3 regions of the Stenotrophomonas tuberculopleuritidis genome follow, and region 3 is predicted to be linked to each of the others. Evidence: predicted binding sites of a transcription regulator. Region 3 holds the regulator's gene; each other region holds the start of a gene.
What was found. The regulator FliA, encoded in region 3, starts transcription of late flagellar genes. The targets are predictions, from matches to a motif close to TAAAGTTTNNCNNNCNNNGGCCGATAA.
Positions count from the first base shown of each region.

Region 1 (7,852 bases), 900 kb from region 3:
AGCGAGAACAGCACGCCCTGGCCCTGCGCCTGGCTGTCGCGCAGGTACTGGGTGATGGCGGCGGTGTCGTTCAGCGCGCTGATCTTGTCCAGCGTCGGCTGCAGCGGCGCCAGGCCGGCGGCCTCGATCTTCGCTTCGTCGTTGCCGGTCTTCCAGATGTCACCGATCTTGGCTTCCACCGAGCCGGCCTTGGCCTGGCTGGCGGCAGCCTGCTGCACCAGTGCGTGCTGCACTTCCAGCGAGCGCTCGCGCAGGATCTCGAAGCTGCCCCAGGTGGTCTGGTCACCCGGCACCGGGTTGGCCTTCAGCCACTTGCTGTTGACGAAGCCATTGAGGTCGGTACAGGCCGAAATGGCCGGATCCAGATCGGCGCTGTTGAGGCTGATCAGCGCGGTCTTGATCTGCGACTGGTCGAAGGCCGGCTTGGCATCGGCACTGGCGGCCGGCGCGGTTTCATTCTTGCCACAGGCGGCCAGCGAGGCAGCGATGGCGATGGTCAGGCCCAGCGGGGCCAGGTTGCGGAAGTTCATGAGGCGCTCCTGCGGGTAATCTCACAGGGTAGCCGGGCAGGCCCACGGCAGGGACCGCCAAAGGTCACAGGGCACCGCTTCTGTAGAGTCGAGCCGTGCTCGACTGCTGTTGGTCTCTTGCCGCAGTGGTCATGAACCCGGGACAGAGAGCAGTCGAGCATGGCTCGACGCTACAAAAGGAAAGGCCGGCTTGCGCCGGCCCTTCGTTGTTATTTCGCCTTGCCCTGGTTGGCCACGGCTTCAGCGGCCTTGCGCGCCGCTTCCGGGTCGCCCAGGTAGCGGAACGATTTCACCGTCAGGTCGTCATTCAACTCGAACAGCAGCGGGATGCCGGTCGGGATGTTCAGCTCGAGGATTTCCTCGCGCGACACGTTGTTGAGGTACTTGTACAGCGCGCGCAGCGAATTGCCGTGGGCGGTGACCAGCACGGTCTTGCCGTCCTTCAGCTGCGGCGCGATGGCGTCGTGCCAGTACGGCAGCACGCGATCCAGCGTGGTCGCCAGCGATTCGGTGCCCGGCAGCGCGTTGCGGTCCAGGCCGGCGTAACGACGGTCGTGGATCGGGTGGCCCGGATCTTCCAGGTCCATGGCCGGCGGCGGGATGTCGTACGAACGGCGCCATACCTTGACCTGGTCCTCGCCGTGCTTGGCGGCGGTCTCGGCCTTGTCCAGGCCCTGCAGCCCGCCGTAGTGGCGCTCGTTGAGGCGCCAGGACTTGTTCACCGGCAGCCAGTCCTGCTCCAGCTCGGCCAGCGCCCCCTGCAGGGTGTGGATGGCGCGCTTGAGCACCGAGGTGTGGGCGACGTCGAACTGCAGGCCTTCCTCGCGCATCAGGCGGCCGGCGGCGGCCGCTTCCCGGCGCCCCTGCTCGGTCAGGTCGACATCGACCCAGCCAGTGAAACGGTTGTCCAGGTTCCACTGGCTCTGGCCATGGCGCAACAGTACGAGTTTACGGGTCACTGCAGGGTCTCCAACGCGAGGAAAGGCAGGGCGCCATTGTAGCCCCGGCGCCCGCTCACCGCGCCGTGGCGGTGTGGATGCCATCCTGTAGCCGATGAATACACTGATCGACCCCGGGCGCTGGGAAGGCAGCGTCAGTGCCGCCCGCGAACAGCAGAAGCAGCTGGCCACCCGCGTGCAGCGGCAGGACCGGCTGCCCGACCCGGTGCGCTGGCTGGCCGGGCTGGATGTCGGGTTCGAGGAGGACGGCGCGATCACCCGCGCTGCGGCGGTCCTGCTTGACGCGCAGACCCTGCAGCCGGTGGCGCAGGAAATCGCCCGCATCCCCACGGTGATGCCCTACATCCCCGGCCTGCTCAGTTTCCGCGAACTGCCGGCATTGCTGGCCGCGCTGTCATTGCTGCCGCGCACGCCGGACCTGGTGTTCGTCGATGGCCATGGCATCAGCCATCCGCGCCGGCTCGGCATCGCAGCCCACCTGGGCGTGGTGACCGACCTGCCGAGCATCGGTGTGGCCAAGTCGAAACTGGTGGGCTGCTTTGTCGAGCCGGCCGCCGACGCCGGCGCGCATACCCCGCTGATGGACGGTGACGAGCAGCTGGGCTGGGTGCTGCGCAGCAAGGTGCGCTGCAAGCCACTGTTCGTGGCCGGTGGCCACCGGGTCAGCGCCGATACCGCGCTGCATTGGGTGCAGCGCACGCTGCGCGGCTATCGGCTGCCGGAGCCGACCCGGCTGGCGGACCGGTTGGCCTCGCGCCGGGACCGGTGACCGCAGCGGGCATCACCCGGCGCGGTCGTCCATGCCCATCAACGATGCACGTGGCCGCGATGGCCCTGCGCGTCTTCGCCGTGGTCGTGGCCTTCATGGCCTTGGTGCCCGCCGCCCGTGGCCGGCACCGGTCCGCCACAGGCTTCTCCGCAGTGGTCCGCTTCGATCTGCAGGGTCACGTGCTCGATGCCGAAGCCATCGTGCAGGCGTCCACCCAGCTCGCGGCGCAGCGCATCGGCATCGGTGCCATCGCGCATGACGATGTGCGCGGTCAGTGCCGGCGTGCTGGAGGCCAGCGCCCACACGTGCAGGTCGTGTACATCCAGCACCGCCGCATGGCCGGACAGGCTTTCACGCACCCGCGCCACATCCATGCCCTTGGGCACGCCTTCCAGCAGCACATTGATGGCTTCGCGCATCAGCACATAGGTGCGCGGCAGCACCCACAGGCCGATCAGCACCGCCAGGATCGGATCGATCGGCTTCCAGCCGGTCCACCGGATCAGCAGCGCACCGGCGATCACCGCCACCGAACCGAGCATGTCGGCCCACACTTCCAGGTAGGCGCCCTTGACGTTGAGGCTCTCGCCGCTGCCGGCCTGCAGCAGCCGCATCGAAATCAGATTGATGACCAGGCCCACCGCAGCAATGACCAGCATGCCGGTGGAGGCGATCTCCTGCGGCTGGCGGAAGCGGCCGATCGCCTCCCACAGGATGTAGCCGGCGACCACGAACAGCATCGCACCGTTGATCATCGCCCCCAGTGCTTCCAGGCGTGCATAGCCGTAGGTGCGGCGCGCATCGGGCGGGCGCCGGCTCAAGCGCACCGCGATGAGGGCGATCATCAGGGCCAGCGCGTCGGTGGCCATGTGCGCGGCATCGGACAGCAGCGCCAGGCTGTTGGTCCAGAACGCGCCCACCACTTCGACGACCAGGAACGTGGAGGTCAGGCCGAGCGCCCACCACAGCGGTTTCTCGTGGCGGATCTCGGATGGCAGGTGATCGTGGTCGTGGCCCATGGCAACAGCTCCTTTGCGATGGGAGGCAGGCTACGCTGGCGGGCGTGGGGAAACTATCACGGTGTTTATAACATTGCAGGCTCCGCGACCCGCCGAGGCCGCCGGGCATGGCCCGGCGCTACCGCGACGCATGGCGCCATGCATTGACCTGCGCCAGCCTACGCCGGGCATGGCCCGGCGCTACCGTGGGAGGTCGCGCCAGGCCATCGCCGGCAAGCGCAGCGGATCGGGCCCTGCGTGCGCTCAGAAACCGAAGCGCAGGCTGGCCCAGTAGGCGCGGCCAGGTTCGTTGTAGGTCGCTGCGCCGGCATCGCTGCTGTTGGCCTCGCGGAACAGGCGCTTGTCGGCCAGGTTGTTGACACCGAAGCCCACGCTGACGGTGTCGGTCACCCTGTAGCGCGCGCTCACGCCCCAGATGTTGTACGCACCGCGGGTCTGCAGCACCGTGGCGGCGTCGCAGCTGCCGGTGCAGCGCGGGTCATTGTTGATGTTGGTCGTGGCCGGCTCCTGCTTGCCGTAGAAGGTACCGGTCAGCAGCAACGACAGCTGCTCGGTGGCCTGCCAGTCGAGCATGGTGTTGATGGTGTACTTGGGGATCACCGACAGCGGCTGGCCGGTGGTCTTGTTCTCGTTCTCCACCATGTAGGTGAAGTTGTTGCTCCACTTCAGGCGGTCGCCCTGCTCGCCCAGCAGCGGGATCACCAGGTTGCCCTCAAGCCCCTGCACGATGGCCTTGGGCGCGTTCTCCCAGCGGAAGATGCGGCCCCGGGTGTCGGCGGTCAGGCCGATCTGCTCATAGCCGGCCTGGATCTTGTCCTTGTAGTCGTTGTGGAAATAGGTCAACGAGGCCTGCCAGCCACTCTGCGGCGCCCACTCGATGCCCAGTTCCTTGTTGAGGCTGGTCTCGGCCTTCAGGTCGGCATTGCCGCGCATGTAGCAGCCGGCGCCCAGGCTCGGCAGCGCGTTCGGACAGCCGTTGCCGCGGGTGTAGTACAGATAGTCCGGGTTGGACTGGTACAGGTTCGGCGCCTTGAACGCGCGGGCAATGCCGCCCTTGACCACCCAGTCGCCGTTGATGCGGAACTGCGCGTTGAGGCTGGGACTGGTGTTGTTGCCGAACTGGCTGTGGTGATCGAAGCGCAGCCCGGGGGTGACGATCCAGCGCTCACCCAAGTAGATGTTGTCTTCCACGAACACCGCGGTGGTCTGCGCATCGGCCTTGCCGCGCGCGCGGTCGGCCGACAGGCCGGGGATGCCGCCACCGCTGCTGCTGGACTGGCTCATCGAATACGGGTCGGTCAGGCGGCTGTCCAGGTACTCGAAGCCCAGCGTCCACACGTTCTCGGCACCGCCGATCGTGGTCGGGAAGCTCACCTCGCCATCCAGCTGGTAGTTGCGCAGGCGCGAGGTCGACCAATCGGTCCCGTTGAAGCTGCCCTCCGGGCCACCGGCCAGGCCTTCGTTGATGCGCGAGTTGTTGACCGCCTCCACCGCGGCGGTGACCCGCGAGCTGACATCGCCCCAGCGGCCGCGGTGGGTGATCGCGCCGGTGGTGCGGTACATGCGGTTGGTCTCCGCCTGCTCGTCGGCCAGCGCAGCCAGATCCACCGGCGTGGACGTACCGGTGGTGCTGACGGCGCGGTCGCCGGCATAGATGTTGCCCTGGCGGCTGGTGCCCGCTTCGACTTCAACGACCTGGTCGGCAGTCACATCCCAGCGCAGCAGCGCATTGACGTCGCGGTTCTTGACCCCTTCGCGACCGGCCGGCGGTACCGCGTTCGGAGCGGTGGCGTACTGGCGGTTGAGGTCCAGCGAATCGGCGTCGGTCCGGTTGAGATTGCCATACAGGCGGAACGACAGCGTCTCGGTCAGCGGACCGCTCAGCTGCAGCCCCACGCGCTCGCTGCCGCCTTCGGCGCTGTGCTCGGGGACCAGGCCGTACAGATCCATCGCGCCGGTCAGGTCACCGGTCGGGCGCTTGGTGATGATGTTGACCACACCGCCGGAGGCACCGGAGCCATAGCGCGCCGCGGCCGGGCCGCGCAGCACTTCGATCCGCTCGATCATCTCGGCCGGCACCCAGTTGGTGTCGCCACGGGTATTGCGCTCGCCGCTGCGGCCCATGCGCACCGCATCACGTGCACCGATGCGCTTGCCGTCGACCAGGATCAGGGTGTTTTCCGGGCCCATGCCGCGCAGGTCGATCTGTCGGTTGTTGCCATACTGGCCCGACGCACTGTTGCCGGTCAGGTTGACGCCGGGCATGGTGCGCAGCAGCTCGGCGATGTCGTTGGCCGGCGGCCGCTTGGCGATGTCCTCGGCGGTGATGGTCGACGTGCCCAGCGCCTGCCGCGCGATCTCCGAAGCGGTGACATGCACGGTGTCGATATCGGTGGCATCGGTTTCCGCCCGGGCGGACAACGCGCTGGTCGCCAGCAGAGCGGCAACGGCGAGCGCCAGCGGACGGGCGCGCGGCGGAACAACAACGGAAGAGGACATGATCGAAAACCTTCTGACAGGGCAACGGGGCCTCTGGCAAAGGGCTTGAGGCAGCGACAGGGGGAGGCGGACCACCGCTGCACAGGGCCCGCAGGTCGATCCGTGCGGCCATTGTCCCATCAATGCGATTGATTCTCAAATGCGTCAACGCATTGCGGCAGCGGTCGGACTGTGCTCTGCGCACCGTCCAAGGCTGCATCGCGCTTAAACTGACCGGCTCACCTGCCATCAACCGGTGACAGCCGGGGCCGATACCCCGGGTCTGTTGCCTGCCGCCAGAGATCGACGTGGAAACTCCCCAACTGGATGACGCCAGCCAGCCGCTGGCCGAGGCCTGGCAGAACTGCCTGCTGGATGCTGGCCCTGCCGCCACCGCGCTGCTGCATGCGGCCGCCGCCGACGCGCCACCGGCGCTGGCCCAGCGCTTCTACGAGGTACTGCTGCAGGACGCGCGCGCGCGCCGCTTCCTGTCCCACGAACAGGTCAAGCAGCGCCTGCAGCCGGCCATGCAACGCTGGCTGGTGCAGCTGCTGACCACCGATGCGGCCGGCGTCGCCGCCACCGTCGCCGCACAACGGGTCATCGGTGATGTGCACGCGCGGGTGGGTATTCCGGTGGATCTGGTGACCCGCGGTGCGCGCGTACTCAAGCACGAGCTGTACGTGCGCCTGCGCGCCGATGCGAGCGACAGCGACGTCGCATTCGCGGCCATCGACTGCCTCAGCGCGATCATGGACATCGCCATGGAAGGCATGACCCTGGCCTATACGCATGCACGCGAGCGCTCCTCGCGCACCGATGCGGCGTACCGGCTGTTCTCGCTGGTGCAGAACGTCAGCACCGAACGCGAACGCCAGCGCGCCCTGCTGCTGGATTGGGAAAACACCCTGCTGTACACCCTGGCAGGACACGGCGAGGGCGGCGACAACGCCAGCCTGGCCACATCGGAATTCGGCCTGTGGTTCACCCACAAGGGCATTCCCAGCTTCGGTGAAAGCACGGAAACCCACGCGGTCGGCCGCCTGGTCGCACGCATCGACAGCTGCCTGCAGCGGGTCACCGCCGACGGCCCGGCGACGCGGCTGGCGGTACTGCCGGCGATCCGCGAAGACCTGGCGACGATCCGCAACCTGATGACCCTGTTGTTCGAGCGCATCGGCGAACTCGACGCCGGCAGCGATGCCTTGACCAACCTGCTCAATCGCCGCTTCCTGCCAACCGTGCTGCGCCGCGAGATTGAACTGTCCACGCGCAACCGCACGCCGTTCTCACTGCTGCTGCTCGACCTGGACCACTTCAAGGCGATCAACGATGGCCACGGCCACGACGCCGGCGACCGCGCACTGCAGCATGTGGCCGCACTGCTGGGCCAGCAGACCCGTGGCAGCGACTACCTGTTCCGCTACGGTGGCGAGGAGTTCGTGGTGGTGCTGGTGGCGGCAAGCGAGTCGCAGGCGGCGGTGATCGCCGAGAGCCTGCGCCGGCAGATCGCGCAGTCGCCGCTGGCGCTGCCCAACGGCCAGGTGCTGGGGCTGACGGCCAGCATCGGCGTCGCCGGCCACGATGGGCACCCGGACTACGAGCGGCTGATGGCACGCGCCGATGCGGCGATGTACGCGGCCAAGCGCTGCGGGCGCAACCGCGTGGTGGTTGCCGACGACAACCTGCAGGAGGCGCCCGGGCGGCGGGCGCTGCAGCGCTGACCGTGCGGCGACGGCGCGACTGGGCGGGTCGCCCTGCAACGCAGTCCACTGACAGACGCTACCGGTGCTGGACGCTGCCGGCATCGGCCCGTGCGTTCTGCACAGGCAGGCGCCACCCGGCCCACCACAGCACCGCCAGCAACGCGATGCCGGCGCCCAGCAGGCACACCGCCGGCCAGCCATGCCGCGCCTGCGTCCAGCTGCCGGCAGCCGCGCCCACCCCACTGCCCACCGCATAGAACAGCATGTACAGCGCGACCAGGCGCCCGTGCTGTGCGGCCGGGGCACGCAGCAGCAGGGCCTGGTTGGATACATGCAGCGCCTGCCCACCGAGATCGAGCACCACCACCCCCAGCAGCAACAGCGCCAACGA
Region 1 is NZ_CP130831.1:1,367,899-1,375,750, reverse strand. It holds gene Q5Z10_RS06385 (M13 family metallopeptidase) at 1-530, opposite strand, end outside; gene gpmA (2,3-diphosphoglycerate-dependent phosphoglycerate mutase) at 740-1,489, opposite strand; gene nfi (deoxyribonuclease V) at 1,584-2,258, shown strand; gene Q5Z10_RS06370 (cation diffusion facilitator family transporter) at 2,297-3,277, opposite strand; gene Q5Z10_RS06365 (TonB-dependent siderophore receptor) at 3,521-5,776, opposite strand; gene Q5Z10_RS06360 (GGDEF domain-containing protein) at 6,064-7,479, shown strand; gene Q5Z10_RS06355 (MFS transporter) at 7,538-7,852, opposite strand, start outside.
Region 1: Q5Z10_RS06360 (GGDEF domain-containing protein) is a predicted target of FliA. The motif match lies at 6,005-6,031, and genes of this name have one in related genera.

Region 2 (7,852 bases), 1.9 Mb from region 3:
GCGGTTGCGCAACTGGACTTCAGCTTCGATGCCAGCGACACGCTGACCTGGAAGACCGGCGCCAAGTACCGTGACAAGCAGCGCCGCGCGCGGTTCTCCGACGAGTTCTATGCCTGGAACACCGCCACCGGTGGCCCGGTGCCGACCCTGGCCGACTTCCCGTTGATGGACCAGCCCGGCCGCAGTGGCTATGACATCGGCAACGGCCGCGACTATGCAGGTGATTTCTCGCAGGTGGTGCCGATGCAGGCACTGGCCGAGTGGTACCGGCAGAACAGGCAGCACCTGGTGCTGGTGCCCGGCGATTCGGCGCTGGTGGCCAACGGCGCGGCGCTGGGCCGCAACTTCGACGTGGCCGAGAAGCAGTACGCGGCCTATGCGATGGCCACCTGGACGCCGGACGAACGCTGGGACGTGGTCGGCGGTGTGCGCCTGGAGCGGACCGCCACCGATGTGCGCGGGCTGGTGCTGGAGCGCGATGCCGATGGCAGCAGCGCGCTGGTGCCCAACCTGGGCCGCAAGCGCTACACCTCGGTGTTGCCGCAGCTCAACGTGCGCTTCTCGCCACGCAGCGATCTCAACCTGCGGCTGGGCCTGACCCGCAGTTTCGCCCGCCCGAACTTCGGTGACATCAACCCGGGTGGCTCGTTCATGGAAGCCGATGGCACCTTCACCTCCGGCAATGCCAATCTGGACCCGACCTATTCGGACAACCTGGACCTGATGGCCGAGTGGTATGCCGGTCCGCTGGGCCTGCTGTCCGGCGGCGTGTTCTACAAGAACATCAGCAATCCCGTATTCCAGAGCAGCAGCACCGGCAGCTTCAACGGCAATGCCAACGTCACCTTCTACCGGCCCGAGAACGGCGACGACGCCAAGCTGTGGGGCGCCGAGTTCGCTTTCGTACGCCGCTTCGATTTCCTGCCGGGCCTGTGGAGCAACTTCGGCATCAACGCCAACCTGACCGTGATGGACTCGCGCATGCACATCCCGGGACGCAGCGGCAGCGTGCCGATCACCGGGCAGGCCGACCGCCTGTACAACGTCACGCTGTATTACGACGATGGCGCGTTCGCCGCCCGGCTGGCGACCAATCACAAGGGCGCCTACATCGAATCGCACGGCGGCAGCAGCGTGACCGACGCCTGGTATGGCGCCAACACGTCGGTCGACTTCAGCGCGTCCTACACCTTCGATCGCTGGACGGTGTTCGCCGAGCTGAGCAATCTCACCGATGAGCCGCTGAAGTACTACCAGGGCAGCCCGCAGCGTCCGCTGCAGGTGGAGTACTACGGCCGGCGTGCGCAGATCGGCCTGAAGTACCTGTTCCAGTAGTCCGCACGGCAGGTGCCGGCACGCGTCGCGCCCGATCGGTGGCGGGCGGTCAACGCAGCAGCGTGACCGCCTGCCCGGCACGGGCAAGGGCGTCGCGCAGCAGCGGGCCGGCCTTGATCGCGTCCACCTCGGCGAACAGTGCCCGCAATGCCTCATCCGGGCGCGAGGCGGGTGCCGCCACCGCCTGCTGGATCGCGGTGAAGCGGTCAGCCAGCACACGGTGGCCGCGATGCGCCTGCGCCCAGGCCAGCAGCGGCTGGCGTACGCCGGCCGCCGCGTCCAGCCGCTGCTGGTCGAACAGTGCGATGGCGGCGGCCGAGGTCGGCGCGCGTTCGATGCTGGCCTGGCGCAGTTCCCGGCTCAGGAACAGGTCGTAGGCCGCGCCGCGTCCGACGGCGATGCGCAGGCCGGGCTGGTCCAGATCGGCAACCGATCGCGCCGGGCTGTCTTCGCGCACCAGATAGGTTCCTTCGATTTCAACGTAGGGCGCGCTGAAGGCAATGCGCTCGGCGCGCGCCGGATCGATCGCCAGGAATGCCAGATCCCAGGCATCGCTGGCCGCAGCGGCCACCACCGACGCAGCGCCATCGTGGCAGGTGAAGCGCGCCTGCACGCCCAGCCGCTGCGCCAGCGCGACGGCCAGCTCCACCGACGGACCACGCGGCGAGTGGGCATCGCCCTGTGCCAGTACCGGGTTGCCAAGATTGATCGCCACGCGCAGGAATCCCTGCGGTGCCAGTGCATTTCGATGATCGGCCAGGGACATCGCGGGCCTGCGCTGCGGGTGGGGGCTTCAGCATGCCACCGCCCGTGTGCTTTCATGTGACTCCGTGAAGGGGAGCAGAGGCAGGAATGGACAGGGCGCTGGCAGCAGACGGGTTCCACCCGGCAGCGGTTGCGCCGTAAATTCCGAGGCATCATGAATCCCATCCTGCACGTTGAAATTCCGGTCATCGATCTCGCCCGCGCCATCGCGTTCTACCAGCGCTGGTTGCGGTTGGAGGTCGACGAACCCATCGTGCTGCATGCCTGCACGATGGCCTACCTGCCGTTTGCCGATGCTGCCGCCGGCGCCAGCGTGGCGCTGGTCAGCGGCGCCGACTATCGGCCCAGCGAGCAGGGCGCGCGCGTCTACTTCGCTGTGGATGACCTTGACGCCAGCCTGGACCGCGCGCTGAAGGCCGGCGCGGTGCTGCGTTTCGGCCCGGCGCTGGCCGGCCAATGGCGCGTGGCCGAGATCCGTGACAGCGAAGGCAACCGCATCGCCCTGCAGGCCCTGGCGAACCGGTAGTGCCGCGCCAGGGCCGGCGCCCCCGGCCGCGCCAGGGCCGCCGAGCGTGGGGGCGGCGCTACGCGGTGCGCGAGCGCTGCAGCCAGTCGTCGATGGCCGGATCCAGGCGGGCGTCGTCCGGCAAGCGGATGCCGAACTGCTGCTGCAGCACCTCGCGCACGTCCTGTACATCGCGCAGCGGGCGGCGGATTGCTGCCTGGCCCGGCCGGTATTCGGTGTAGCGGCCGCTGCCGATGGTGCGTCGCCACGCAGGGCCGGTCAGTGACGCGCGCAGCTGGCCGGGAAAGCCCGACTGCGGATGCGTGCACACGTACCAGTTGCCGACCTCGTTGTCGATCGGCGCAGGCGGCTGCAGGTCGAAACGGTACAGCGGCCGCCACCCCTCGCCGCCGTCTGCCGCCAGCACGAAGTCACCGCCGTCCAGCTGCTGCACGCGGTAGCGTTCATGCGGTGTGTCCTGCGGTGCGCTGTGCAGCAGCCGCAGTGGCACGGTCGGGGTCAGGCTGCCGAAGCCGGTGTCGACCAGCCAGTCCTCGCCGTCCAGCTGCACGCGCACCAGCAGGTGGGTGCGCGCGGTCAGCTCGCCGTCGCCGGCCGACAGCAGTACCCGTGCGCTGAGTGGCTGTGCATCGAAGCCCAGCGCCCTGAGCAGCGCCAGGAAGGCGCCGTTGAGTTCGAAGCAGTAGCCGCCACGCTGCGCGTGCAGCAGTTTGTGCTGGACGCTGTCCAGGTCGATCGGCACCGCATCGCGGAGCAGGCAGGTGAGTGTCTCGAACGGCAGCACGGCGTTGTGGCGCTGCTGCAGCCGGCGCAGGCCGTCCAGCGTGGGCGCTGGCGGCGCATCCAGCTGCAGGCGCTGCAGGTAGCGCGGAACATCGATGGGCATGGCCGGTATCGCAGGCGGGGGGCTCCACTGTGCTACCGCAACCGGGGTTGAGGTCAAGCCCGGCCCGCCGGTGTCATCGCGCGGTCGCCTGGTGCCGGTACAACAGGGGCGTCCGCCAGGGGCCGGCGGTCGATCGCAGATCCGGCCTAAAGTTCATCGGCAGACGGCCGATAGAGGTGCGTCCTTCCGCCTGGAGTCTGTCATGTCGGCCGTCGTCCCCCACCTTCGGTCCCTGCGCGCCCGCCTTGCCGGGCTGCGCGTTGCTTCCCCCGGCCTGTTGCGCTGGCTGCTGCCGCACCGGCTCAGCGTGGCCGACAAGCTCAAGGCTACCCTGCTGGTATGTGGCCTGGGCCTGGTGGCCATTGCCGCGGTCCACGCCTGGACCAGCCATGCCAGCGCCCAGGCGGCCCGCGACCAGGCCCGCTACCAGCAGGGCAGTGACCGGGTCGCCGCGCTGGCGGCCCGCGTGGCCGAGGCCCGGCGCCTGCAGACCCAGTATGCCCGCAGTTTCGACGACGCCGACCGCAGCCAGCTGCTGGCATCGCAACAGGCCCTGCAGCACGACCTGCAGGCGCTGCGCGCGCTGCCGATGGAAGCGGGCCGGCGCAAGGTCCTGCAGACCTTGGCAGATGCGGTGGATGCGTTCTCGCAGGGCATCGCCGCGCTGTTCGAGCGGGTCGATGAAATGGGCCGCGGTGATGCGGCGCTGGCCTCACAGCTGCAGCACGCCGCCGATGCGCTGCAGGCGCAGGTGGATGGCCTGGAACGCCCGGTGCTCGCCCTGCACCTGCAGAAGATGCGACGGCAGGAAGCCCTGCTGCTGCTGGATGGTGATTCGGCCCATGCCGATCGTGCCAGTGAAGAGAAGCTGCCCTTCGATCTGGCATTGGCCGGTCTGCCGGCGGACGTGCAGGAGCAGCTGCGCACCCACATGGAGGCCTACCAGGCGGCCCTGCTGGGCTATACCGCCGCGCGCGTCGGCCTGGATGTCGAAGCACAGTCATTGCTGGATACCGCAGCCAACGTCGGCCCGGCGCTGAGCGCGTTCCAGCAGGCGCAGGCGCTGGCACTGGAGCAGGCACAGCTGCGCCAGCAGGCGGGGGCGCGGGCCGCCGGCGTGCTGTTCGTGGCGACCCTGCTGCTGGTGGCGGGTGTGCTGATCACCAGCCTGGTGCTGGTGCTGCGCGCCGTGCGCCGGCCGATCCAGGACACCCTGCGGTTTGCCAGCGACATCGCCGATGACCGGCTCGATACCACCCTGCGCGTGCACAACGCCAACGATGAAATCGGCCAGCTGGCACAGCGCCTGATCGACATGCAGCAGCGGCTGCGCACGCGCATCGGCAGCGAGCGCGCCATCGCCCGCGGCAACACCCGGGTACGGCAGGCGCTGGACAGCACACAGACCGGGCTGATGGTGGTCGATGCCGAAGGCCAGGTGGCCTATGCCAATCCGGCGCTGCTGCATCTGCTCGACCTGCCGGGTGATGCCTTGGTCGGTACCGATGCGGTGCGGCTGCACCCGGCACTGGCGGCGCTGATCGGCGTCCGCCAGCGCGAGGAGCGCGAGATCAGCCAGGCGGGTACCCGCTACCAGCTGATCGCCAACGCCATCATCGACGACGGTCATTTCCTCGGCGTGGCGGTGGAGTGGCGCAGCCGTGCGCTGGAAACCCTGCTGGAAACCGAGGTGGCAGCGCTGGTCGATGCCGCCGCGCATGGCGAGCTGCACGGCCGCATCGCGCTGGAGGGCAAGCAGGGCTTCGTGCGCACGCTGTCGACCAGCATCAATCGCCTGCTGGCCACGTTTGAAACCAACCTGGGCGATCTGCAGGCGCTGCTGGCAGCACTGGCACGCGGTGACCTGAGCGTGCGCATGGAAGGGGACCAGCAGGGGGTGTTCGCGCGCATGCGCGACGACGCCAACAGCACGGTCACCCAGCTTGGCCGGATCGTCACCCGCATCCAGCAGGCGACCGCGCGGCTGGACGTGGGCGTGGGTGAAATCGTCGCCGGCCACCATGACCTTTCCCAGCGCACCGAACAGCAGGCCGCCGGGCTGGAGGAAACCGCGGCATCGATGCATGAACTGACCGACACCGTGGGCCGCAACGCCGACGCTGCCGGGCGCGCCGATGGCCTGGTGCGCGAGGCGGCCGATGTGGCCCAGCGCGGAGGCACGGCGGTCGCTGAGGTGATGGCGACGATGCAGGGCATCAGTACCGCCTCCAGGCGCATCGGCGACATCATCCAGCTGATTGACGGCATTGCCTTCCAGACCAACATCCTGGCCCTCAATGCCGCCGTGGAAGCCGCACGGGCCGGCGAGCAGGGCCGCAGCTTCGCGGTGGTCGCCGCGGAAGTGCGGCTGCTGGCACAGCGCAGCGCGGATGCGGCCAAGCAGATCAAGGGGCTGATCGAGGATTCGGTGGCACGGGTCGGGCAGGGCAACGCACAGGTGCAGCGGGCAGGCATCACCATGGACGAGATCGTTGGCAGCGTGCAGCAGCTGGCCGGGTTGCTGGCCGGCATCCGCAGCGCGTCGCAGGAACAGCACGCCGGCATCGCCCAGGTGAACCAGACCATCGTGCAGATGGAGGCCAGCACGCAACGCAACGCCAGCCTGGTGGAAGAGGCCGGTGCATCGACCACGCAGATGCAGGCGCAGGTGCAGGCGCTGGCCGAAGCCGTGGCCGCGTTCCGCCTGCAGCCGGCGCGGCAGGCGGCACGCGCGGCGTGATCACGCAGGCCGGGCAGGGCCCGGCGCTGCCCGGTGCAGGGCAATGGGGTGGCGCCCGGCCCTGGCCGGGTCAGTACACGTCGCGCCGGTAGCGTCCGCTGTCCAGCAGTGCTTCCACCGCGTCGTCGCCCAGCGCATCGCGCAGCACCCGGTCCACGCCCTCGGCCATGCCGTGCAGCGAACCACAGACGTGGATCACCGCGCCGCGCGCCAGCCAGCGCTGCAGCTCGTCGACCGCCGCCAGCAGCCGGTGCTGTACATAGCCGCCCCCCTCCGCATCGCGCGAGAACGCCAGGTCGACCCGCAGCAGATGCGCGTCGGCCTGCCAGTGGGTGATCGCGTCCGCGAACAGGAAATCGTGCGCGCGCTGGCGCTCGCCGAACAGCAGCCAGTGACCGTGCTCGCCGTGCTGCGCCGCTTCGCGCAGCAGGCTGCGCAGGCCGGCGATGCCGGTGCCGTTGCCGATCAGGATCATCGGCGCGCCAGGCCGTCGATGGAATCCCGGATTGCGGTGCACGCGTGCGCTGATCGCCGCCGACAGCGGCGCATGCAGCGCCAGCCAGCCGGACCCCAGCCCCGGCCGTCCCGCCGCGTCGTGGACCAGGCGCACGATCAGTTCCACCTGGCCGTCGGCAGCGCACGACGCGATGGAGTACTCACGGCCAGGCAGTGCCGGCAGGCCCGACAGCCACAGGCAGGCATCCTGCACCGGCAGCGCGTTGCCCGGATCGGGCAGGGCACGCTCGGCGGCCAGCTCCGCCAGGGTCCGCGTGCCACCGTCGAGCAGCACCGGCTGCAGCGGATCCAGGCCATGCGCGCGCAGTACCGCGGCCACATGCTGCGGTGCATGGCGCGGTGCGATATGCAGGATGTCGCCGGCCTGCCAGCTGACCCCAGCGGGCGCTGCCAGGCGGATCAGCCAGATGTCACCGCCGATGCTGCCGCCATTGAGCAGGGTGCGGCCGAGCAGGCGCCAGTCATGCATCACCGTGGCTGCCGGCAGCACACTGTCATCGGTGTCGATGCCGGTCAGCTCACCCAGCCGCAGCTGCCACTGGCGCAATGCCGGCACCGAGGCCGCATCGACATCGATGCGTGCGAACAGCGGCTGCGCGCCCGAACGGGCCAGCCACGTATCGATCTGCATGCCGAAGCCGCAGAACCGTGGGTACTGATGATCGCCCAGTGCCAGCAGCCCGTAACGCAGGCGCGCAAGGTCCGGTGTCTGTGACAGCCACTGTCGCGCGCTGCGGCGCGCGCTGTCCGGCGGCTCGCCATCGCCGAACGTGCTGAGCACGAACAGTGCGCGGGTGGCCGCCTGCAGGTGGCCGACCGGCACCTGTGACATGGGCAGCACCTGCACCGGATGGCCTGCCGCCTGCAGCTGAGCGGCGGCGCGCCAGGCCAGCTGTTCTGCCAGGCCGCTCTGGCTGGCGTGCACCACCAGCCAGCCGGCAGCGGCATCGGCGGCTGCCGCCGGAACGGTCTGGCGCAGCGCGCGTGCTGCACGCTGGCTGCGCCGGCGGTCCAGATACAACAGCCAGCCGGTGATGAAGAACAGGCTCATGCCCAGGCTGCTGAGCATCACCACGATACGGCC
Region 2 is NZ_CP130831.1:4,196,374-4,204,225, reverse strand. It holds gene Q5Z10_RS19180 (TonB-dependent receptor) at 1-1,335, shown strand, start outside; gene Q5Z10_RS19175 (transporter substrate-binding domain-containing protein) at 1,385-2,101, opposite strand; gene Q5Z10_RS19170 (VOC family protein) at 2,255-2,626, shown strand; gene Q5Z10_RS19165 (arylamine N-acetyltransferase family protein) at 2,685-3,512, opposite strand; gene Q5Z10_RS19160 (methyl-accepting chemotaxis protein) at 3,715-6,252, shown strand; gene Q5Z10_RS19155 (PepSY domain-containing protein) at 6,323-7,852, opposite strand, start outside.
Region 2: Q5Z10_RS19160 (methyl-accepting chemotaxis protein) is a predicted target of FliA. The motif match lies at 3,660-3,686, and genes of this name have one in related genera.

Region 3 (7,852 bases):
GCGGCCGGCCGGCGCGGCCTGCAATGGGCCGCATCACGGAACACTTCTTGCATGCACCCCGGCAACCCCAGCCGCAGTGCCCGTGATGTCCGAGAACGAAGACGCAGGCGAAAAGACCGAACAGCCAACCGAAAAGCGCCTGCGCGACGCCCGTGAACAGGGCAACCTGCCGCGCTCGCGTGAACTGGGCACGGCCGCCGTGTTCGGCGCCGGGGTGATCGCGGTGATGGCCACCAGCGCTTCGATGACCAGCGGTGCCACGGCCTGGATGAAGCAGGCCCTGAGCCCGCCGCAGAGCCTGCGCCAGAACCCGAAGGAACTGTTCGGCCACTTCGGCGACCTGCTGCTGCAGCTGACCTGGGCGATCGCCCCGCTGGTGCTGGTCTGCCTGCTGGCCAGCTTCGTCGCGCCGCTGCTGATGGGCGGCCTGCGCTGGTCGCAGAAGGCATTGCTGCCCGACATCAACCGCCTGAACCCGATGTCCGGCCTCAAGCGCCTGTACGGCGCCGAGGCGGTGGCCGAGTTCGCCAAGTCGCTGCTGCGCATCGCGTTTGTCGGCGTGGCCGCCGGCCTGGTGGTCTGGACCGGGTTCAACACGCTGCGCGGGCTGATCCACCAGCCACTGGAAACGGCCATCGCCGATGGCCTGGGCTTCACCCTGAAGCTGCTGCTGGCCACCGCCGGCGCCATGCTGGTGCTGGCGGCCATCGATGCGCCTTACCAGCGCTGGAACTGGATGCGCAAGCTGAAGATGACCCGTGAAGAGCTGCGCCGGGAAATGAAGGAAAGTGAAGGCAGCCCCGAGGTGAAGGGCCGCATCCGCCAGCTGCAGCAGCAGATGGCCAACCGCCGGATGATGGAGGCGGTGCCCAGCGCCGACGTGGTGGTGGTCAACCCCACCCACTACGCGGTGGCCCTGAAGTACGAGGGCGGGGCCATGAACGCCCCGACCGTGGTGGCGCTGGGGGTGGATGAAACCGCGCTGCGCATCCGTGAAGTGGCCGACGGCAACAAGGTCGCCATCGTCTCCGCCCCGCCTTTGGCACGCGCCTTGTATCGGGAAGGCCAACTCGGCAAGGAAATCCCCGTGAGACTGTATTCAGCCGTCGCCCAGGTCCTGTCCTACGTCTACCAGCTGCGCAGCTGGCGGAGCGGCCCGATGCCGTCCGCACCGCAGATCGCCGTGGATGAATTCGGCAATGGGGGCCGCCCATGAGCGCGCAGGCCCCCGCGTTCAACACCCGCCGTGCGCTGGAGATGATCCGCCAGGGTCTTGGCGCCCCGCTGATCGTGCTGGCGCTGCTGGCGATGGTCGTGGTGCCGCTGGCCGCACCGGTGCTGGATGCGCTGTTCACCTTCAACATCGCCATCTCGCTGATGGTGCTGCTGGCGGTGGTGTACGTGAAACGGCCGCTGGACTTCACCATCTTCCCGATCGTGCTGCTGATCACCACGATGCTGCGGCTGGCGCTGAACGTGGCCTCGACCCGCGTCATCCTGCTCAATGGCCAGAACGGCCACGACGCGGCCGGCAAGGTCATCGCCGCCTTCGGCGAGTTCGTGATCGGCGGCAACTACGCGGTCGGCATCGTGGTGTTCGCGATCCTCACCATCATCAACTTCGTGGTCATCACCAAGGGCGCCGGCCGCGTCTCGGAAGTGACCGCGCGCTTCATCCTGGACGCCATGCCCGGCAAGCAGATGGCGATCGACGCCGATCTCAACGCCGGCCTGCTGACGCGTGAGGAAGCCAAGCTTCGCCGCGAGGAAGTCCGCGAGGAAGCCGACTTCTACGGCGCGATGGACGGCGCCAGCAAGTTCATCCGCGGCGACGCCATCGCCGGCATCCTGATCCTGTTCATCAACATGCTCGGCGGCCTGGCCGTGGGCGTGCTGCAGCATGGCATGCCGTTCGGCGATGCCGCCGCCACCTATACCCTGCTGTCCATCGGTGACGGCCTGGTGGCGCAGCTGCCTGCCCTGCTGGTGTCCAGCGCCGTGGCGATGCTGGTCACCCGCGCCTCGCGCTCGCAGGACATGGCCCAGGCCATGACCGGCCAGGTGTTCGGCCAGTACCGCGCGCTGGCCATCACCGCCGGCATCCTGGGCCTGGTCGGCCTGGTGCCGGGCATGCCCAACGTCGCTTTCCTGACGCTGGCGGCGATCCTCGGTTTCATCGCCTGGAAGCTGTACCGCAAGGGCCAGGCGCCGGCTGCCGATGCAGCCGCCAATGACGCCGCTGCATTGAATGCGCTGGGCCGCCCCGCCGCGCCGGCGGCCACCGCCGAACTGAGCTGGGACGAACTGCGCCCGGTCGACCCGCTGGGCCTGGAAGTGGGCTATCGGCTGATTCCGCTGGTGGACAGCAACCAGGGCGGCGAGCTGATGGCACGCATCAAGGGCGTGCGCCGCAAGCTGACCCAGGACGTAGGCTTCCTGATTCCTTCTGTGCACATCCGCGACAACCTGGAACTGCCGGCCAATGGCTACCGGGTGCTGGTGCATGGCGTGCCGGTGGCCACCGCCGACATCCATCCGGACCGCGAACTGGCGCTGGACCCGGGCAGCGCGCTCGGCCCGCTGGAAGGCATCGCCGGCAAGGACCCGGCCTTCGGCCTGGACGCCACCTGGATCCAGCCGCACCAGCGTGCCCAGGCGGAAACCATGGGCTACACCGTGGTCGACCCGGCCACGGTGGTTGCCACCCATCTGTCGCACCTGATCCGCGAGCATGCCCCGGAACTGCTGGGCCACGAGGAAGTGCAGCACCTGCTGGCCAACCTGGCCAAGAGTGCCCCCAAGCTCGTCGAAGATCTGACGCCCAAGGCGCTGCCGCTGTCGGCGGTGGTGCGCGTCCTGCAGAACCTGCTGATCGAGCGCATTCCGATCCGCCAGCTGCGCAAGATCGCCGAGGCGCTGGTCGAACACGCCGCGCACAGCCAGGACCCGGCCACGCTGACCGCGGCGGTGCGCACCGCGCTGGGCCGCTTCATCGTGCAGGAGATCGCCGGAATGTCGGCGGAGCTGCCGGTGTTCACCCTCAACCCGCAATTGGAACGTGTCTTGCAGGAGTCCACGCAGGGCAACGGCGCCGCGCTGGAACCCGGACTCGCTGAGCGACTGCACCAGAGCCTGGCCGAATGTGTCAGCAAGCAGGAAGCCAGGAACGAGCCGGCGGTGGTGCTGGTGCCGGGCCCGGTGCGTTCCGCGCTGGCCCGCCTGGTCCGCCACAGCGTCCCGTCGCTGTCGGTCCTGGCCTACAGCGAGGTGCCGGAAGACAAGCGCCTGAAGCTGGTCGGAACGATCAGCTGACGCCGCCTCCCGACGCGCCAGAAAACAGACACCACCTCCACAACGCAGCAACCGACAGATTCCAAGGGGAACCCGAACCGTGCAGACCACCGACCACCCGCGTTCTCCGACCGCCACTCCGCCGACTTCGTCCCGTGACCACAGCATGAAAATCAAACGATTCGTCGCCGCCGACATGCGTTCGGCCATGAACCTGGTGCGCAAGGAGCACGGCCCCGACGCCGTGATCCTGTCCAACCGCCGGATCGAGGAAGGCATCGAGATCGTCGCTGCCGCCAACTACGATGAGAGCGCCGTGCAGCGCGCCCTGGAAGCCTCGCGCCGCGAGGTGGCCCCGCCGCCGCCGCCGAAGCCGCGCACCGCTGCCGATGCCGTGATCGCTGCCGTCACCCGCCGCCGCAGCAGCACCCCCGCCGCCGAGCCGGTCGCCGCGACCACGTCGGCGGTCGCCGCCCTCGCCCGCGCCGCGGTGGGCGCCACCGGCCGCACCCTGGACAGCGCCGACGAGATCGTGCCGACCCGCGGCAGCACCGGCTTTGCCGCCACCCTGGCCCGCGCCGCCGTCAATGAATCGACGCTGCCCGAACAGATCTTCGCGCCGTTCGCCGAGGCCATCGTGGCCCCGCCGGCCGCCGCTGCGACGGTCGCGCCGGCCGCTATCAACCGCGCCCGTTTCCAGATCGATCCGCCGCTGGAAGACACCGCCGCACCGATCGCCGCTGCACCGCCGCCGTTGCCGATGGCCATGGCAGCCGCTGCTGCGCCGGCGCCGGACCTGGAGACGGTGCCGGTCGCTGCCGCCACGGTCGCCGCCGCTGCGGTCGAGGCCGCGCCGGCGCCGCTGCCGGCCCTGGCCGTGGCCCCCGCATTGACCCTGGTCGCGCCGGATGACGCCGAGATCCGCCACCTGCGCCAGGAAGTGGCCGGCATGCGCCAGGTGATCGAGCGCGAGATGAACCGCTTCACCGACGAGCGCCTGCGTGGCTGCCCGGTGCGCGCCACCGCGCTGGACCTGATGGACGAGTACGGCTTCGACGCCGGCATCGCCCGCGACGTGGCCATGCAGATTCCGCCGGAGACCGAGGCCCACCGTGGCCGCGGCCTGATGCTGGGGCTGATCTCGCGCAAGCTGCCGATCGCGCCGGTCGATCCGATGGAAGAAGGCGGCGTCATCGCCCTGGTCGGCCCCACCGGTGCCGGCAAGACCACCACCATCGCCAAGCTGGCCTCGCGCTTCGCCGAAGCCCATGCCGCCCGCGATGTCGCGCTGGTCACCACCGATACCCTGCGCATCGGCGCCCGCGAACAGCTGTACGGTTACGGCCGCCAGCTCGGCATCGCGGTGCACGAGGCCAACAGCGGCACCGACCTGGACCAGCTGCTGGAACGCCTGAAGGACTACAAGCTGGTGCTGATCGACACCGCCGGCCTCGGCCCGCGCGACCGCGCGCTGGCTGCCCAGCTGCAGTGGCTGCGCGCGGCCCGCCAGGTCCGCACCCTGCTGGTACTGCCGGCCAACACCAGCTTCGGCGACATGGACGAGGTGGTGCGCCGCTTCGGCGCGGCCAACCTGCAGGGCCTGGTGCTGAGCAAGCTGGACGAGACCGGCCGCTTCGGCAACGCCCTGTCGGTGGCGGTGGACCACAAGCTGCCGATCACCTGGGTGACCGACGGCCAGGACGTCCCGGACGACCTGCACCGCGCCAGTGCAGCCAATCTTGTACTTCGCCTTGAAGATTTGCGCCGCGCGGCCGATATGCCCTGCAACCCGGAGTTGAACCATGCCGTCGCGTGAGTACGCCAAGCTGACCACCACCTTCCCGCTGTCGGCCACCCGCAGCGAGCCGCTGGGCCCTGTGCGCACGATCGCCGTGACCGGCGGCAAGGGCGGCGTGGGCAAGACCAACGTGTCGGCCAACCTGGCCGTGGCGCTGGCCGGCATGGGCAAGCGCACGCTGCTGCTCGACGCCGACCTGGGCCTGGCCAACATCGATGTGATCCTGGGCCTGAACCCCACCAACACCCTGGCCGACCTGGTCGCCGGACGCTGCAGCCTGGACGATGTGATCATCGAGGGCCCCAACGGCGTGCTGGTGGTGCCGGCCGCGTCCGGTCGCCGGCACATGGCCGAACTGGCCCCGGCCGAGCACGTCGGCCTGGTCAACGTGTTCTCCGAACTGGAACGCGAGCTGGACATCATGGTGGTGGACACCGCCGCCGGCATCAATGACGGCGTGCTGACCTTCTGCCAGGCCGCGCAGGACACCGTGGTGGTGGTCTGCGACGAGCCGGCCTCGATCACCGACGCCTACGCGCTGATCAAGGTGCTGTCGCGCGAACGCGGCGTGGACCGCATCCAGGTGGTGGCCAACATGGTGCGCGACCCCAACGAAGGGCGCGTGCTGTATGAGAAGCTGACCCGCGTCTGCGAGAAGTTCCTGGCCGATGTCTCGCTGAACTACCTGGGCTGCGTGCCGCAGGATGACTGGCTGCGCCTGTCGGTGCAGCGCCAGCAGCCGGTGGTGAAGGCCTACCCGTCCAGCCCGGCCGCGCTGGCGATCACCGAGATCGCCCGCCGCACCGCCCGCTGGCAGGCCCCGACCGAACCCCGTGGTGGCGTCGAGTTCTTCCTCGAACGCATTCTCAAGCAGCGTGGGGTGGCCGCATGAAAGGCGCCGCCCAGTACAGGGAAGTCCAGCGCTCGGCGGCGAACGAGGTCATCGCCCAGCATTCGGACCTGGTGCGGCGCATCGCCCACCACCTGGCCGCACGACTGCCGGCCAGTGTCGAGGTGGACGATCTGATCCAGGCCGGCATGATGGGCCTGATCGAAGCCTCGCGCAGTTACGACGCCGACCAGGGCGCCTCGTTCGAGACCTATGCGTCGATCCGCATCCGCGGTTCGATGATCGACGAGATCCGCCGTGGCGACTGGGTGCCGCGTTCGGTGCACCGTCGCGCCCGCGATGCGGCAGCGACCATCCGCCGGCTGGAGCAGAGCACCGGGCGCGCCGCCAGCGCGACCGAGGTGGCCGCAGCCATGGACATGCCGCTGCCGGAGTACCTGCGGCTGATGGAGGATGCCTCGCGCGGCCAGGTACTGAGCCTGGAATCGCGCATCGAAGACCAGGGCGAGCTGGATACCGTCGCCCAGGGCGGCCCGACCCCGCAGCAGGTGCTGGAGCGCGGCGAGTTCGGTCGCGAGCTGGGCAAGGCCATCGGCCACCTGCCCGAGCGCGAGCAGCTGGTGCTGTCGCTCTATTACGAGCAGGAACTGAACCTGAAGGAGATCGGTGCCGTGCTCGGGGTGAGCGAATCGCGGGTCTGCCAGATCCACGGCCAGGCAGTGCTGCGCCTGCGTGGCCGGTTGAAGATTTTCGAGGCCGCCGATGCCGGCCTTGAACAATGAACATGCTCGAGATGGCCGACGCCGGGCTCGAGAGCTGAACAACAAAGGAACTCTGCTTTGAACAAGAACATGCGCATCCTGATCGTCGACGATTTCTCGACCATGCGTCGTATCGTCAAGAACCTGCTGGGCGATCTGGGCTTCACCAACACCGCCGAAGCCGAGGACGGGCATGCCGCGCTGTCGTTGCTGCAGAGCCAGCCGTTCGACTTCGTGGTCACCGACTGGAACATGCCGGTGATGACCGGCATCGAACTGCTCAAGGCGATCCGTGCCGATGCCAAGCTGAAGACCCTGCCGGTGCTGATGGTCACCGCCGAAGCCAAGCGCGAGCAGATCATCGAAGCCGCGCAGAACGGCGTGAACGGCTACATCATCAAGCCGTTCACCGCGCAGACCCTGGAAGAAAAGCTGGGCAAGATCTTCGAACGCCTGGCGGCCAGCGCCTGATGGATACCACGGTCGACAAGAATGCCCTCGCCCAGCGCCTGCAGGAAGCCCTGGACGCGCTGGAATCCGGCGACGAAGCGGCCTGGCGCCAGCGCATCGACGGTCTGGTGGCGGCACGCACCCAGCCGATGATGAGCGGCCTTTCGCGGCTGGCGCGCGAACTGGGCCAGGCCCTGGGCGAGCTGCCGACCGTGCCCGACGAAGCCGGCGAACTGGACGACGCCTGCGCACGGCTGGATCACGTGGTGGCAATGACCGAACAGGCCACCCATCGCACCCTGGACCTGGCCGAGGAATGCCGCAGCCTGACCGAGCAGCTGCGCGCCGATGGCCTGCAGCCGGGCCAGGATGCACAGCTTGAGCGCATCCGCCACAACCTCACCGAGATCGCCCTGACCCAGAGCTACCAGGACCTGACCGGGCAGATCATCCGCCGCGTGGTGGGCATTGTCCGCCGCGTGCACGAAGGTTTCGGCGCGCTCGGGCTGCCGCCGGAACAGCATCGCACCGCCCCGGAACTGGCCGGGCCGGCACTGAAGGGACTGGACCGCCACGCGGTCTCGCAGAACGACGCCGACGACCTGTTGTCGGATCTGGGGCTGTAACCATGGGCGCGGTAGCCGACGACATCACTGCCGATTTCATCATCGAGGCACAGGAAATCCTGGATCGCCTCGGCGA
Region 3 is NZ_CP130831.1:2,272,053-2,279,904, reverse strand. It holds gene flhB (flagellar biosynthesis protein FlhB) at 86-1,216, shown strand; gene flhA (flagellar biosynthesis protein FlhA) at 1,213-3,312, shown strand; gene flhF (flagellar biosynthesis GTPase FlhF) at 3,458-5,107, shown strand; gene Q5Z10_RS10730 (MinD/ParA family ATP-binding protein) at 5,094-5,981, shown strand; gene Q5Z10_RS10725 (RNA polymerase sigma factor FliA) at 5,978-6,721, shown strand; gene cheY (chemotaxis response regulator CheY) at 6,779-7,171, shown strand; gene Q5Z10_RS10715 (protein phosphatase CheZ) at 7,171-7,776, shown strand; gene Q5Z10_RS10710 (chemotaxis protein CheA) at 7,779-7,852, shown strand, end outside.